2 regions of the Roseibium algae genome follow, and region 1 is predicted to be linked to the other one. Evidence: predicted binding sites of a transcription regulator. Region 1 holds the regulator's gene; the other holds the start of a gene.
The links. Region 1 encodes PhoB, which activates phosphate uptake and scavenging genes when phosphate is short. Its sites were predicted from a motif close to TGTCATNNANCTGTCAT; they were not measured.
Positions count from the first base shown of each region.

Region 2: a site for PhoB is predicted at 1,504-1,520, ahead of V6575_RS17010 (esterase-like activity of phytase family protein). Genes of this name have one in related genera too.

Region 1 is NZ_JBAKIA010000002.1:230,238-238,248, forward strand. Features, by position in the region: gene V6575_RS04725 (aspartate aminotransferase family protein) at 1-656, opposite strand, end outside; gene V6575_RS04730 (GcrA family cell cycle regulator) at 1,080-1,643, shown strand; gene phoB (phosphate regulon transcriptional regulator PhoB) at 1,738-2,433, opposite strand; gene phoU (phosphate signaling complex protein PhoU) at 2,474-3,184, opposite strand; gene pstB (phosphate ABC transporter ATP-binding protein PstB) at 3,218-4,006, opposite strand; gene pstA (phosphate ABC transporter permease PstA) at 4,031-5,368, opposite strand; gene pstC (phosphate ABC transporter permease subunit PstC) at 5,365-6,834, opposite strand; gene V6575_RS04760 (substrate-binding domain-containing protein) at 6,904-7,935, opposite strand.
Region 2 is NZ_JBAKIA010000013.1:64,260-72,270, reverse strand. Features, by position in the region: gene V6575_RS17020 (hypothetical protein) at 1-51, opposite strand, end outside; gene V6575_RS17015 (M24 family metallopeptidase) at 161-1,321, opposite strand; gene V6575_RS17010 (esterase-like activity of phytase family protein) at 1,602-3,818, shown strand; gene V6575_RS17005 (c-type cytochrome) at 4,256-4,582, opposite strand; gene V6575_RS17000 (PQQ-dependent sugar dehydrogenase) at 4,572-5,693, opposite strand; gene V6575_RS16995 (hypothetical protein) at 5,891-6,307, opposite strand; gene leuB (3-isopropylmalate dehydrogenase) at 6,427-7,539, opposite strand; gene V6575_RS16985 (sulfite exporter TauE/SafE family protein) at 7,666-8,011, opposite strand, start outside.

The DNA.
Region 1 (8,011 bases):
GTTTGGATTTCGTCAAAGATCAGCAAGATGCCTTCATCGTCGCAGAGCTTACGAAGCTGACGTAAAAACTCAGTTGGGATCTCGCGGATGCCGCCTTCACCTTGGATTGGTTCAATTGCAATGGCTGCTGTTTGCGGACCAACGATCTCTTTTAAGGCCTCCAGATCACCAGCTGGAACCTGGTCAAAACCAGGAGCCTTTGGGCCAAAACCCTCCATATACTTTGCCTGACCACCAGCTGCGATTGTCGCGATGGTCCGCCCATGGAAAGCACCTTCAAAGGTCACGATGTGATATCGATCAGGGTGTCCCTTGTCATACTGATAGCGGCGCGCGGTTTTGATCGCAGCTTCCATCGCCTCAGCCCCAGAGTTTGTAAAGAACACACGATCCGCAAACGTTGCCTCAGCCAGGCGACTTCCGAGACGGTTTCCCCCCGGAGGACTGTGCAGATTGGACGTGTGCCAAAGCTTTTCAGCCTGAGCCTTCAGCGCCTCGACCAGATGCGGATGACTATGCCCAAGCGCGTTGACGGCAATCCCGGATCCGCAGTCCAGAAATCGTCGGCCATCACTCGCTACCAGCCAGACACCTTCACCATGATCGAATTCCAGGCCCGATCTTGCGTAAGTTCCAAACAGCGCAGACGCCGACATTTCCTTAAACTCCCGTGGAGAGAAAAACCTTTATGCCATGCGCTGTTTATTCCGGAACCTGACCAATAAAGGCCCTAAAACGAAACATGCCGCCCGGAAAAGGCGGCACGCGCATGTCATAAAAGCTTATACACCTGTTCCCCGGCTCGCTGTCAATGCAATTGGCAGGTTTCAGCCAATTGCATTCGCACATAGGCAAATTGGCTATTCTGGGGAAAAGCTGGTTCATCCCCATCTGAATCCCCCCGAAACCTTGCCTCAACTTTCACCGATATTGTAATGTCCGATGAGTAAAGCACGACATGTCGTGTAGCAAATCACTTTATGGCACTAAATATGCCACTACTGGCACGCATGAGTGTGCCTTAACACTTGGTTAATGCTTCGTGGTTTTTCGCCACTGAACATACGGGGTGCGGCAAAATGAGTTGGACGAATGAACGCGTGGAGCTTTTGTCAAAGCTCTGGGCCGAAGGCCATAGCGCAAGTCAGATTGCGGGCGAACTCGGCGGCGTGACACGCAATGCAGTTATCGGAAAAGTTCATCGCCTTGGGCTTTCGGGCCGTGCAAAGGCACCATCGCCTGCATCCAAGCCGCGTCGGCCACGCGCGGGCTCGGCTGCACCTGCATCACCAGGAAGAACAGGTACACCGCAACCACAGTCTCAGGGTGCAACTGCCTTGAAGATGGAAAGTGCACCTGCTCCTGTTGCAAAGCCAGAGCCGGAAATCGAGCTTATTGCTGAGCTGGTACCGATGTCAGAACGTGCAACGATACTGTCGTTGACAGAACGGACTTGCAAATGGCCAATCGGAGATCCGAGCACCGACGATTTCTATTTCTGCGGTCGGGTTTCAGATGCAAACGTTCCTTATTGCGCCCATCATTGCAAAATTGCTTATCAACCTGTGAGTGATCGGCGACGCAATAATAACAATAAGCCGTTGGCTGTTTCCGCCCCAATTGCTGCTGCACGCGCTTCCTAGAGCTTTGCAGTTTTAAGGCGATCAGAGATTAAAAAAGCCCGCCGAATTCGGCGGGCTTTTTATTTGGCAATAGCAAGATACTGAGGTTCAGGCCTCAGGCAAGGGCGAACTGATCGTTGAAGGCATAACCAGCACCGCGCACAGTGCGGATTGGGTCTTTCGCCTTGCCACGGTTCAACGCCTTGCGCAAACGCCCGACATGAACATCAACGGTCCGTTCATCCACATAGACATCGTGGCCCCAGACCCCATCAAGAAGCTGTTCACGAGAGAACACGCGCCCAGGCGACGTCATTAGGAATTCCAGAAGCCGAAACTCCGTTGGCCCCAGATGGATTTCCTTGGTGCTGCGCCGCACACGGTGAGTTTCCCGATCCAGCTCAATATCACCAGAACGCAGCATCGAAGATACAACTTCAGGATTTGCCCGGCGCAAGATGGCCCGGACCCGCGCCATCAGTTCCGGCACGGAGAATGGCTTGACCACATAGTCATCTGCCCCCGTAGACAAGCCACGAATACGCTCGGCTTCCTCGCCGCGAGCAGTCAGCATGATCACCGGCAAGCGTTCAGTCTCTTCGCGCATTCTCAGGCGCCGACATAGCTCAATGCCGGAAATGCCCGGCAGCATCCAATCAAGTAGCAACAAGTCAGGTACACTTTCACGGAGACGAACTTCAGCGTCGTCTCCGCGCATGCAGGAATCGACTGTGTAGCCTTCTGCTTCCAAATTGTATCTCAGCAACAGGCTGAGCGGCTCCTCGTCTTCAACGATGAGTACCTTAGGCATTCCAGTTTACTCCGAACCATTCCCGCCTGACGTACTGATATCAGGCGTCTTCTTTGTCCATGACACCCGTTTCGTCCATGCGTGGACGATCTTCGGTCAGGCGGTCACCTGTGACCATGTAGAAAACATTCTCTGCGATGTTGGTGGCATGATCGCCGATGCGCTCGATGTTCTTCGCGCAAAACAGAAGATGAGCGCACTGAGTGATATTGCGCGGATCTTCCATCATGTAGGTCAGCAACTCCCTGAACAACGAGGTGTAGATCGCATCAACTTCGCTATCCCGGTCCCGTACAAGACGAGCTTCTTCAGCATTCCGGCGGGTATAGGCATCCAGCACGTTTTTGAGCTGAGACAAAGCCAGCTCTGTCATGTGCTCAACACCGATTGACAGTGTTTTGGACTTAAGACCTGCATCCATCGCAATCACACGCTTGGCAACATTTTTCGCCATGTCGCCGACCCGTTCCAGATCGTTTGCAATACGGCCAGCAGCCATGATCTCACGAAGGTCCTGGCCCATCGGCTGACGTCGTGCGATCACCTGAACATTGCGCATTTCGATATCAAGCAGAAGCTCATCCAGCCTGGCATCCTTCAAGATGGTTTCCTGGGCAAGCTCCAGATCCTGCCTCATCAAAGCAGAAACCGCGTTGCTGACAATATCCTCGGCCAGGCCACCCATTTCGGCGATCAGACCAGCAATAGTGGTAAGTTCTTCGCCATATGCAGATACCGTATGTTCGGTCATCTCAGTTCCCTTTCCATACCCGTGTCAACAAAATCAGCCGAAGCGGCCCGTGATGTAATCCTGGGTGCGCTTGTCTTGCGGGTTGGTGAAAATATCCTGCGTCGCGCCCACTTCAACCAGATTTCCCATATGGAAGAAAGCTGTCTGTTGAGACACACGAGCCGCCTGCTGCATCGAATGGGTCACGATAACAATCGTAAAATTCGCCCGCAGTTCATCGATCAGCTCTTCCACCTTTGCAGTGGCAATCGGATCAAGTGCCGAGCACGGTTCATCCATCAGAATGACTTCCGGGCTTACCGCAATGGCACGCGCAATGCACAGGCGTTGCTGCTGGCCACCTGACAGCCCCGTTCCCGGTCCATCCAGACGATCTTTCACTTCGTTCCAAAGACCAGCTTTCTGCAAGCTGGATGCAACGACTTCGTCGAGCTCAGACTTTTTGCGTGTCAGACCATGGATCCGCGGCCCATAAGCAACATTGTCATAAATTGATTTTGGGAAAGGGTTCGGCTTCTGAAACACCATTCCAACCTTGGCGCGCAACTGCACCGGATCGACTTTCGGATCATAAATATCCTCATCATCAATCTTGATGTCGCCTTCAACGCGGCAAATATCAATTGTATCGTTCATCCGGTTCAGGCAACGCAGGAACGTGGATTTACCGCAACCGGACGGACCGATAAACGCCGTAACTGCACGTGCCTCGATGTCAACGCTGACATCCTTGATTGCGTGGGTATCACCGTAATAAACCTGCACTTTACTGGCAGAAATTTTCGTTTCAGTCATCTCGGCGGTCTCTATATCTCTAGGCATCTCACTCATGGTGACGCTCATTCCTTACCAGCGGCGCTCAAACCTGCGACGCAGGATGATCGCGACAACATTCATTGTCATGAGGAACAGAAGCAGGATGATGATCCCACCCCAGGCCCGTTCATAGAAAGCCGGATCCGCACGCTTTGCCCACTCGTAAATCTGGGCAGGCATTGCAGAGTTCGGCGACAAAAATCCAGACACAACCCCATCAGGGAATTCGGAGGCAATAAAGCCAACCATCCCGATGAGAAGAAGTGGAGCTGTTTCACCCAGGGCCTGTGCAAGTCCAATGATCGTCCCTGTGAGGATACCTGGCATTGCAAGTGGCAGAACATGGTGGAAGACCGACTGCATCTTGGATGCCCCAATTCCAAGCGCCGCACTTCGAATACTCGGCGGCACTGATTTCAGAGATGCACGCGTCGAAATGATGATGGTCGGAAGTGTCATCAAGGTGAGGACCAGTCCACCGACGAGAGGCGCCGACTGAGGCAAGTGAGCGAACTGAATGAACGCCGCAAGACCCAGAATACCAAATACGATGGATGGAACAGCAGCCAAGTTCGAGATGTTCACCTCAATCAGATCAGTGATCCGGTTTTTGGGAGCAAATTCTTCCAGGTAGATGGAGGCTGCGACGCCAATCGGTAGAGCCAAGAGCAAGACTACCAGCATCATGTAGAAGGAGCCGATCATTGCGACCCCGATACCAGCCTGTTCAGGACGTGAGTCCGATGCATCTGCACCCAAGATGAATTGCCAATTGAAGCGCTTCACCACAGTTGCCGTTTCCCGCAACTTGTCGACAATGTCGAGATGCACGGCATTCAGGTTCTTGTCGTTGACCAGATCTTCGCGCGTTACCCGGCCTTTCATATAGCCATCGACACGAGAAGACGCCACTAGATTGAATTGAGCTGTCGAGCCGATCTTGTCCGGATTTGCCAAGACAAATTCACGAACTGTAGCTGGGGCACCTGAGGACATGATCTTCAAGAGATCCTTGTCCTTCATATCTGTTTTAACGCCCTTTTCTTCCAGTTTTTCTCGCAGGGAACCTGCGATCATGGCCCGATATTTGGACGTCTTCACAATTGATGCTTCAGCCTTTTCGATCTTTGCCTTGTCCAAAGTCACATCCAACGAGATGAAAGTCTGGGTAAAGGCACTGGTCCCGTTCGAGAAGATTGCGAAAAGCAATGCAGCCAAGAAAAAGAGACCGATCAAGATGGCAACAATGCCATAGCATTTAAAACGTGTTTCGGATGAGTTACGCCGTCGCGTCAGTGTATCGACTTCCAGGAGCGACTTCTTGTTCACCCGGGCCGCAGCCTTCGAGTTTACGGTGGTATCGGTCATTCGTACTGTTCCCGGTACTTGCGCACGATGTAGAGGGCGAAAATGTTAAGGCACAAGGTTATGACAAAGAGCGTCATGCCAAGCGCAAAAGCGACAAGAGCCTCAGGAGACGCGAAGTCCTGATCACCTGTCAGCTGACTGACGATCTTTGCGGTAACTGTTGTCATCGCCTCGAATGGATTTCCGCTGAGCCGTGCAGCTGCACCTGCCCCCAAGACAACAATCATGGTCTCGCCAATGGCTCGTGAAGCTGCCAGGAGAACCGCACCAACCACCCCCGGTAACGCCGCCGGCAAGATCACCTGCTTGATGGTTTCGGAATGGGTCGCCCCAAGACCGAGAGACCCGTCGCGCATGGCCTGAGGCACTGCGTTGATGATGTCGTCTGACAGGGAGCTGACAAATGGGATCAACATGATGCCCATCACAAGGCCAGCAGTCATGACCGCCGTTCCACCTTGCATCCAATTAACACCAAAGGCGCCATCCTGACCGAAAGCATCCACCAGGAGCGGGCCAACCGTCATCAATGCAAAGAGACCATAAACAATCGTCGGGATCCCGGCGAGGACTTCCAGCATTGGCTTGGCAAAAGCGCGCACCGTGGACCCGGCATATTCTGACAGGTAAATCGCGGCAAACAGCCCGATTGGCACGGCAACCGCCAAGGCAATCAAGGAAATGTAGAACGTCGCCCACATCAGTGGAAGAATGCCAAGCTCAGACCCACCACCAAAGCTGGGGCTCCAGGTCAGACCGAAGAAGAAATCCGCAGCTGGATAAAGCTTGAAGAACTCAATCGTATTGAAGATGAGTGAGAACACAATTCCCACTGTCGTCAGGACCGCGATTGAGGCTGCCAGAATCAGGATCCAGAGAACCACCTGTTCAACCACATTACGTGCTCTGAAATCCTTATGTGAGCGACTATAGCCAAACGCCAATCCAGCAAAGGCAACAGCAAGCACAAGCACGGTTCGGCCAAGATGGCCAAATGAAGACATTTCACGGTAACGCTGAGCGGCCTTAAGTGTCTCCGAAGAAACTTCCGATCCAAGCGCAACGCCAACTGATCCGAGACGGGTCCGAACATCTGTTAGCTCGGTTCTGATCGAAGACGCCTGACCTGCGGTCATCGCCCCTTTCTCGACCGCTATATCGAGACCTTCGGCGACGCGAATGACGTCACTCATCACCAGATCAAGGGAGCTTTCCGCAATCGCATGCTCGGAGATCATGGCAGAGACGTTGTTGTTGATGATAACGGGCTGAATGGACAGCCAAAGCATAAGAACAGCTATGGCTGGGAGGAGAACCATCAGAGCAGCATTCCAACCATAATACCCTGGCAGGGAATGCAAGACTTTGATGTCACCATCGGCAGATTTGAAAGCCCGGCTACGGCCGACAAAAAAACCTAACGCAGCGATGGCAAGAACAAAAAGAAAAAGCAGCGGAAGCGACATTCGACAATATCCGGCAAGCTGGGCAAGGGTGAGGGGGCGATGAAAGTCGCCCCCTCAAGACATCAAGGCTTAGTTGCCCATTGTCACTTCATTAGCAACAGCTGCCTGAGTTGCAGCCAACTCAGGATCGGACACAAGTCCGTACTGTGCCAAAGGACCATCAGGACCCGCAAGTTCGTCGGAAACGAAGAACTGTGCATATTCCTTAAGACCAGGGATCACGCCGATGTGTGCCTTCTTGACGTAGAAGAACAGCGGACGGGAAACAGGGTACTCACCATTGGCGATTGACTCGGTGGACGGAACAATACCCGACATCGTAGCAACCTGAAGCTTGTCAGTGTTGTTCTCGTAGAACGCCAGACCGAAGACGCCAATGCCGTCCTTGTTGGAGTCGATGCGAGCCAGTGTTTCAGTGTAATCGCCGTCGATGTCAACTGCCAGGCCATCGGTACGCAGTCCGATACAAGCCTTCTCAGCGGCTTTCTTCTTGGCTTTGTCGCTATCACCGGAAGCAGCAGCGAGGAAAACATCGAAGTCGCCAGTTTCTTCACAACCAGCAAGGATAACCTTATCTTCGAAAACTTCACGTGTGCCGTGTTTGGTGCCCGGAACAAAAGCCATGATAGGCTGAGCTGGGAAAGATGCGTTTACATCAGCCCAAGTCTTATTCGGGTTTTCAACGATCTTACCGTCTACAACGATGTTGTTGGACAAAGCTTTGTACCAATCAACCGGGGTGAACTCGAAAGAGTTACCCTTGATGTCGGAAGCAAAAACGATTCCGTCATAACCGATGCGAACTTCCATGATGTCTTTGACACCAGCTTCAGCACAGGCTTTGATTTCTTTGTCCTTGATCTTGCGCGAAGCGTTCGCAACGTCGATCGTGTTTTCACCAACACCAGTACAGAACTTTTTCAGTCCAGCGGAAGAGCCGCCGGATTCAACGACAGGTGTCGGGAAGTCGGTGTTTTCACCGAAAGCCTCAGCGACGATCGACGCGTACGGAAGAACCGTCGATGAACCTGCAACCTGGATCTGATCGCGTGCCATTGCGGCACCAGCGAAGGACGAACCGGCAACCGCAAGAGCGGTCATGCTTACGAGGGTCTTAAAATTCACTTGACCAATCCTTTTGAATGTCAAGGTTTCTTGGAATGCCGCCGGACTGAAT
Region 2 (8,011 bases), on a different contig from region 1:
GGTCGAAACCGTCGTTTGCTTTTTCAAAATGTCGGCAGTGCGCCGAGCCATGCTTATGCTCCAGTGGTCAAGAGTGGTGCTTTTTTGCCCGGAAAAGCTTGGATGTCAACAGGTGGTAAGCCAAAGCGCTGGCTGTGGCCTGTGTTCGATGCCATTTGCCTTAAACTAGGATCGGAATTTCTGTTGGCGCCCGACGTGTCAGAAGCTCAGGTGAGCCGTCGCGTATGACGATGTTTTCCTCGTGGACCATAATTTTTCCGTCAGAAATCGCCATACTGGGCTCAAGGGTCAGCACCATGCCTTCCTTAAGAATTGTTCGGTCGAAATCGATCAATGATGGCGCTTCCGTCAGCTGCATGCCAAGGCCGTGGCCAAATCGTCCGACATCGCTTTTTGAACCACCTATGGCATTCGCCATCACCATGAAGAGGTCTGCGCAAGTCACGCCGGGGCGGGCCATATCCAGTGCCGCATCAATGGCTCTATGGAGGGTTGCGTAGGCTTTGTGTGTGGCGTCGCTGGCAGGCCCCACTGTGTAGTTTCGGTCGAAGTCGCAAAAATAGCCGTTGAGCGTTGCGCCAGTATCAAGCATCAGGACGTTGCCGTCCGTTAGTGGTCTGTCGCTTGGCGGCGAGATGACATCATTGTATCCGCCCGGGCCTGCTCCGCCCACTAGATAGGGTACATCATCAGCACCGCTGGCCAGAAGGTCGATCTTGAAGGCCCGGAACACCTCTTTCAAAGTTTGCCCTCTATGAAGGAAACTCGCAGCTCTTTCGAAACTTCCTGAGGCGATGCTGCAGATCTGAGACAGGAGGGCGATTTCTCGCTCAGATTTGATCATCCGCAGAGACTGGACCGCAGCGGTCGCATCGGTCCACTCGCTGGCTGGAAGACTATCTTTCAAAACCATGAAATCATTCAGAGGCATTCGGAGCGTGGTTTCCCGCCCCATCAGCAACCCGATCCGTGGTTTGTCTTTGAGCACGTCAACGAGCAATGACACTCCGTCATCGTTTTCATGCGGCGAAGAGAAGGTTCGAATATCGCTTACCCAGGTCGATGCCATGACGTGGGTACCTATTTCTGGGATAATGGCGATGGGAGCAGCGTTTGCCGGGATCACGAGGAACCAGGGCCGTGTTGGGCTGAGCCAGAACAGGGTTCGAAAGCCGGTGAAATATCGCACTTCCGCTTCCGTTGTCAGCAATATGGCGTCCATCTTCGCGGACTTCATAGCCTTGTGGAGGCGCTCCAGCCGGGCTTCATATTCTTCGATTGGGAAATCGGCAGCCTGTGTCATCGAATAGAGAGGCGGCAAGTGGCAGTTTGAATGTTTCCCATAGTCGCGACCTTGCTGGATTTCTTCGGTGCAGTTGTCATCAGTGAAAGGCGAATTGTGCTGTGTGTCAAAGGAATTACGGGGCGCTCACGGCAGATTAATTGCAAATCGAACGGAAGATGAATTTGCTGGGCGCTCGATTTGTAAACGCCGCTTGCGGCTGTCATGAAAACTTCAAGCGACTGTCATGGAAAGTCCATCGCTCAGGCCTAGTTTCGCGCCAGAATTCGACCTGTTTTCTTAACCTTCGGGGATTTTTATGACCACCTTGCGCAAGCATTTCCTGGCTAGCATTAGCCTTGCTGTCACATTTAGCCTTGGCAGCGCTTTTGCCGCTGAAGCTGGATCGTTTTTCGAGCGTATCAACAGCTACCCAGTTTACAAAACATTGGACGAAGGCGTTGATCCAGCGACCGAGACTGTTGCTGAAATCATTTCAGCTTCCAAGGATGGCCGAACGCTTGGCTTCACTGACAGTCCAGGTGAAGCGATTGTGTTTGTGGATGCCACGAACCCAATCAACATTAAGCCTAAGGGGCGTGTTGCCCTTGGCGGCGAGCCGACATCCGTTGCTTTTGGCTCCAAGGCTGCCTATGCCGGAGTCAACACCAGCGCAGATTTCGTGAATGCATCCGGCTACATGGCCGTGATTGAGTTGGAAGGCCTGGGACTTGCCGCAAAATGCGACGCAAAGGGTCAGCCGGACAGCATTGCGGTGTCTCCTGATGGCAAGTTCGTTGCCATTGCGATCGAGAACGAGCGCGATGAAGACCTGAATGACGGCGCTCTGCCGCAGATGCCTGCCGGTCATCTGGCAATCTTCGATCTGGATGCTGACGGCAAGCCGATCAATTGCGATAATGTTCGCATCGTCGACATGACGGGTATCGCTGAAGTTGGGGGCACCGACCCTGAGCCTGAGTTTGTTTCGATCAACTCGAAGAACCAGGCTGTTGTAACCCTTCAGGAAAACAATCACCTTGCCATAGTTGATCTGGCTTCCGGAAAAATCACTGCCCATTTCTCAGCTGGTACGGCCGATATCGATGCCATCCCGGTTAAAAAAGCACGTATGAGCGACGCCTCCGGCTCGCTCAAGGATGTGCCACGTGAACCGGATGCGGTGGCGTGGATTGATGACGAGCGTTTTGTCACGGCAAATGAAGGCGACTATAAAGGTGGTTCGCGCGGTTTCACGATCTGGAACACCAAGGGCGATGTTCTCTTCGACAGTGGCAACGCCATGGAACACCTTGGAATGGCCAATGGTCACTACCCGGCAAAGCGCGCCCACAAGAAGGGCACCGAGCCTGAGGGTGTTACAGTTGGCGAGTTTGGTGGCGAAACCCTGATTTTCGTCAGCTCCGAGCGCGGAAACTTTGTTGCTGTTTACAAAGACACTGGAGCGGAACCTGAGTTCGTCCAGTTCCTGCCAACGCATGTTGGACCTGAAGGCCTTCTGGCGATCCCACAGCGTGACCTTCTTGCGGTTGCCAACGAAGTAGACGAAGACGGTGTACGTGCACACGTTGGGCTTTACCAGTTCGGTGCTGAGGCTCCTTCTTATCCGATGGTTGTCTCTGTCACGGACCCAGAAACACGCGCGCCAATCGGTTGGGGTGCTCTTTCCGGTCTTGCTGCTGATCCTGCCGATGCCAACAAGCTCTATGCCGTCAGCGACAGTTTCTACGACGCAGCGCGTATCTTCACGCTCGATGTGTCCGAGAAGCCTGCGAAGATTGTATCGCATGTGGATCTGACAGGTGGCACTGCGAAGAAATACGACCTTGAAGGTATTTCGGTTGCCAAGGACGGCGGCTTCTGGCTTGCGTCTGAAGGCAACGCGAAAAAGGAAATGCAGCATTTCCTTCTGAAGGTCTCTGCTGAGGGTAAGGTTGAGGAAGAAATCACACTTCCTGTAGCTCTAGTCGCACAGGCCAAGCGTTTTTCTCTCGAGGGTGTTGCTGAGTTCGAAAAAGACGGTCAGCCAATGGTTGCTGTTGCAGTTCAGCGCGAATGGAAAGACGATCCAAAGGGCATGACGAAAATCGGCATCTACAATCCTGCCGATAAGTCCTGGGGCTTTGTTCACTATCCGCTCGAAACTCCTGCAAGCCCGGCTGGTGGCTGGGTTGGTCTGTCTGAGATCGTTTCCCTGGGTGGCGAAAAGTTCGCAATTCTGGAGCGTGACAACAAGGGCGGAGAAGACGCGGCGATCAAGCAGATCACTGTTGTGTCTCTTGAGGGCGTGACACCGGCGAAATACGGTGAAGCTCTTCCGGTTCTGGAAAAGCACATGGCGATGGACATTCTTCCTGCACTGGCCGCTGGCAAGGGTTGGATCATGGACAAGCCGGAAGGCCTGACCGTGACATCTGACGGGCGCCTGTTTCTGGTCACAGACAATGATGGTGTGGACGATGCACCGGGTGAAACCCTGTTGATCAACCTCGGCCCTGCGTCTCGCCTGCACTAAACGAGGAACGGTCCTCCCAAGACAGATTATGGGAACGCCCGGATGCTTGAATGCGTCCGGGCGTTTTCGTTTGTTCAAACGAAACATAGTTCACTTAAATGCTGTATTGTACACTATTTGTTTACATATTGTTCTTGCGAACGAATCGACGTAAGGTAATATTGCCTCCCAAGGCAAAAGCGAAACTAAAATAGGATTTTTAAATGAGTAACAGAAAAACTTTTGATGTAGGTCGAGACTCTATTACTGGTAAATTCGTTCCTGTAAAAGAAACGAAGATGCGTCCCGCGACGACTACTCTGGAGAGAGTTCCAAAATCTGGGCGAGGTGATACGAAACATGAGCCACGTCGCAAAGGTTGAAAATTAGAAAAGCGCTCGGAGGTGAAATGCTTCCGGGCGTTGCAGTCATTGCATTTTGTTTTAGTCAAGTTTGGATCAGAGGTCCGGCGCGGTTGCCTCAATCTTGATCTTTGAAAACCAGCTGGCCAAATCAGCGATATCCTCGTTGGACAGACCGCTGGCGATGATCGTCATTTGTTCGTGCTGGCGCTTGCCGGACTTGAAAGCCTTCAGCTGATTGGCGATATAGGCTGCATTTTCACCGGCAAGATTTGGCGCATTTGGCGCGACTGCGATGCCAAGATCCCCATGGCAGACCGTGCACATACGCGCCTTGTCGCGACCAGCTTTTGCATCCTGAGCATGTGATGGGAACGAGCAGGCGAGCAAAAGCCCGCCTACACAAAGTAGTCTACTGATCATAGGATATCCGGTAGACTACATTGGCGAAGTCGTCAGAGACCAGCAGTGACCCGTCCGCCATTTCCTCGATGTCGACCGGACGCCCGACCGCAGAGCCGCTCGACAGCCAGCCATCGGCAAAGACTTCCTTGCCAACAGCGTTTCCAGCCTCATCGAAGCGAATGCGCATGATGCGGTAGCCAACGGGCGTGGTCCTGTTCCAGGAGCCGTGCTGGGCGACAAAAGCATCGTTTTTGTACTCGGCAGGGAACATTTCGCCTTCGTAGAAGTCGATGCCGAGATTAGCCGAATGGGCCTGAAATTCGATCTCTGCCGGTGTGACCTCCATCGGCGGATCAGTTTCTTCATAGCCCGCGAGTTTGGTATCCTTGCCACCTCGATAGGGGAAGCCGAAATGTTGGCCGATTTTCGTCACCCGGTTCAATTCGTCTGGTGGTGTGTCATCTCCCATGCCGTCGGCACCATTGTCGGTGAACCAAAGCTCTCCTGTGACTGGATGCCAGTCAAAGCCAACTGAATTTCGGACGCCATTGGCGACAATTTCCCAATTGGAACCGTCTGGATCCATCCGGGCGATCTTGCCAGTGTTATCCTCAAGCTCACAGATATTGCAGGGCGCGCCGAGTGCAACATAGAGCTTCCGGTCAGGTCCGAAACCAATATAGCGCCAGCCGTGCAGGAACTCGTCTTTCAGGCCTTCCTTGACTGGCAGCAAGGGCTGGAGAGGAAGGGATGTATCAAATTCGGCAGGCACAGGCCATTTGGTGATCTTGTCCTGCAGGGCGACGTAAAGTTGAGAATCCTGAGCCGCAATGCCGTTTGGTACATTCAGCCCGCTGACCCGTTCGCTGACCTCGTCGGCCACTCCGTCGCGGTTGCTGTCGACCATGGAGTAAACATGCCCATGACGCGAGCCAACAAAGATAACGCCATTTGGTTTGACCACTTCAATGGAGCGCGCCTTGGGCATTTCGGCAAAGACAGCGATTTTGAATCCTGGCGGCAGTTTAATTTTCTCGAGCACGCCTGAGTAATCAGTTTCGGCCAGTGCTGCACCGGTGAAGGTAATAGCGAGGGTCGCAACTGTGCTGCATAGTAGTTTCTTGAGCATATCGTCCTCCCAAACGATGTCAGCGGCTATGATAAACGTCTGACGGGAGAAAGACTAAGGTACAAGCAGAATGAGGCTCAAGGCTCTTGCGCTGGATTCTATTTCAGAAGCGCCGAAATCAGTCATTTGCCGCCTTGTATATGTCGAACCGTGCCACTAAGCGGCACGGTTTTTCCTGTGATATCAAGCAAATTCGTTCATTGCGCTCTGCGATAGACCGAGACATTTGTGAAGCTGTCGACATCCACAAGGTGGACCGTTTGGGTCACGGTCAAAGTGCAGCCGTCGTCGGAGAGTTCGCGGGTTGCCTTCATGATGGTCAATCCTCCGCGGCGGGCTTCGGATACAAGCTTTTGATCTGTTTCGAAGACAAGGCGCATGGCATCGACCAGGCCGCTCTTCCCGAGCTTGACTTCCGGTCCGTCCGGCATGGCTTCGAAATTGTCGTTTGTCACTTCACCATCGGCCGAAACAGTGTTCATGGAAAAGATTGCCATTCCGAAATTGTCTTCAATTTTCAGCGTGGCGCTCTTGGGAGCTTCGCCTTGTTCGAAGTCGTTCTCACTGGCATCAAGGATCCATGTCCCGAGAAAGGGTTCGATTTTATCGCTCATGATCCAGTGTCCTGCTGTCCTGTTTCGCGTCTTTTAAATTGGGTTGCTGCGGAGAGCTTATAAACGAAAACGGTCGCCAGTGTGCAAGACCTCTGGCGACCGTCTTCATGTTTTCAAGTTCAGGCGCTCAGTGCGTCCAGTTCGGCAATGATGGCGTTGCCCATTTCGACCGTAGTGATCGTCTTGTCGCCATCCAATGCGATGTCTTTGGTGCGCAATCCCTTGTCCAGAGCATTCGCAATCGCCTTGTCTAGCATGTCTGCTTCGGCGGCAAGTTCGAACGAATAGCGCAGGGCCATTCCGAACGATGCGATCATTGCAATCGGGTTTGCAGCGCCAGTGCCGGCGATGTCCGGTGCCGAACCGTGAACTGGCTCGTACAAGGCTTTACGTTTGCCGGTCTTGGCATCCTGCGCGCCGAGGGAGGCAGATGGCAACATGCCCAGCGAACCTGTCAGCATGGCAGCCACATCAGACAGCATGTCGCCGAACAGATTGTCGGTCACGATGACGTCGAACTGCTTCGGCCAACGCACCAGCTGCATGCCACCAGCATCTGCCAGCATATGTTCAAGCTCAATGTCTTCGTAGCCATTCTTGTGCGTGGCGGTCACGACTTCGTTCCAGAGCACGCCGGATTTCATGACGTTGCGCTTTTCCATTGACGTGACTTTGCCATCACGTGTGCGGGCCAGCTCAAATGCTGCTTTCGCGATGCGTTCTATTTCGTAGGTGTCATAGACCTGCGTATCAACGCCGCGCTTCTGACCGTTGCCGAGGTCCGTGATTTCCTTGGGCTCACCGAAGTAGACGCCGCCGGTCAACTCACGAAGGATCAGAATGTCGAGACCTTCGATGATTTCTTTCTTGAGTGAAGAGGCATCGGCGAGTGCCGGGTAACAAATCGCAGGACGGAGATTGGCGAAGAGTTCCATGTCCTTGCGCAGACGTAGAAGGCCAGCTTCCGGGCGTACATCATAAGGAACGCTGTCCCACTTGGGGCCGCCAACGGCACCAAAAATAACAGCGTCAGAAGCCATGGCTTTGGCCATGTCACCATCTGAGATGGCCTGACCATGAGCATCATAGGCAGAGCCGCCGGCGAGGCCTTCGTCGGTCTCAAATGTATCGCCGCCACGGGCATTGAACCAGGAAATGACCTTTTTCACTTCGGTCATGATTTCCGGACCGATGCCGTCGCCCGGCAAGAGAAGCAAATTATGTGTCGCCATGGGTGTCCGTCCCGTGTGTTCTTTTTGATGAAGAATGCGTGTGGATCTTGGGTTAGCGCCTCTCCTGCTCTCTGACAAGGCGGAGGCGCTTGCAAAGAGTTCAATCATGGTGAGGCAAAAGATCAATCAAGCCATAAATACGCGGGCTGCCTGCCAGATAAGGTTGAGAGCAAGCAGGGACATGATGAGCTTGAAACCCCTTTTGAAGATTGCCTCCGGCATCCGTCCCAGCACGTGTGTTCCTGCCAGCGTGCCGAGGAAGCCGGTAAAAATCATTGCTGCAAGAAGGCCGAACCATGGCGCAAATGCAAATCCAAGAAGCCCGAAGACGATGACCTTAAGGCAATGTTGAAAGGTCATGCAGGCTGCATGAGTGGCCACGAAAGTTAGGCGATCAGGCACAATTGACGAAATCAGGGCACCGACCACTGGACCGGTCGCGCCAAAGAACATGGTCAAAAAGGTTGCAACG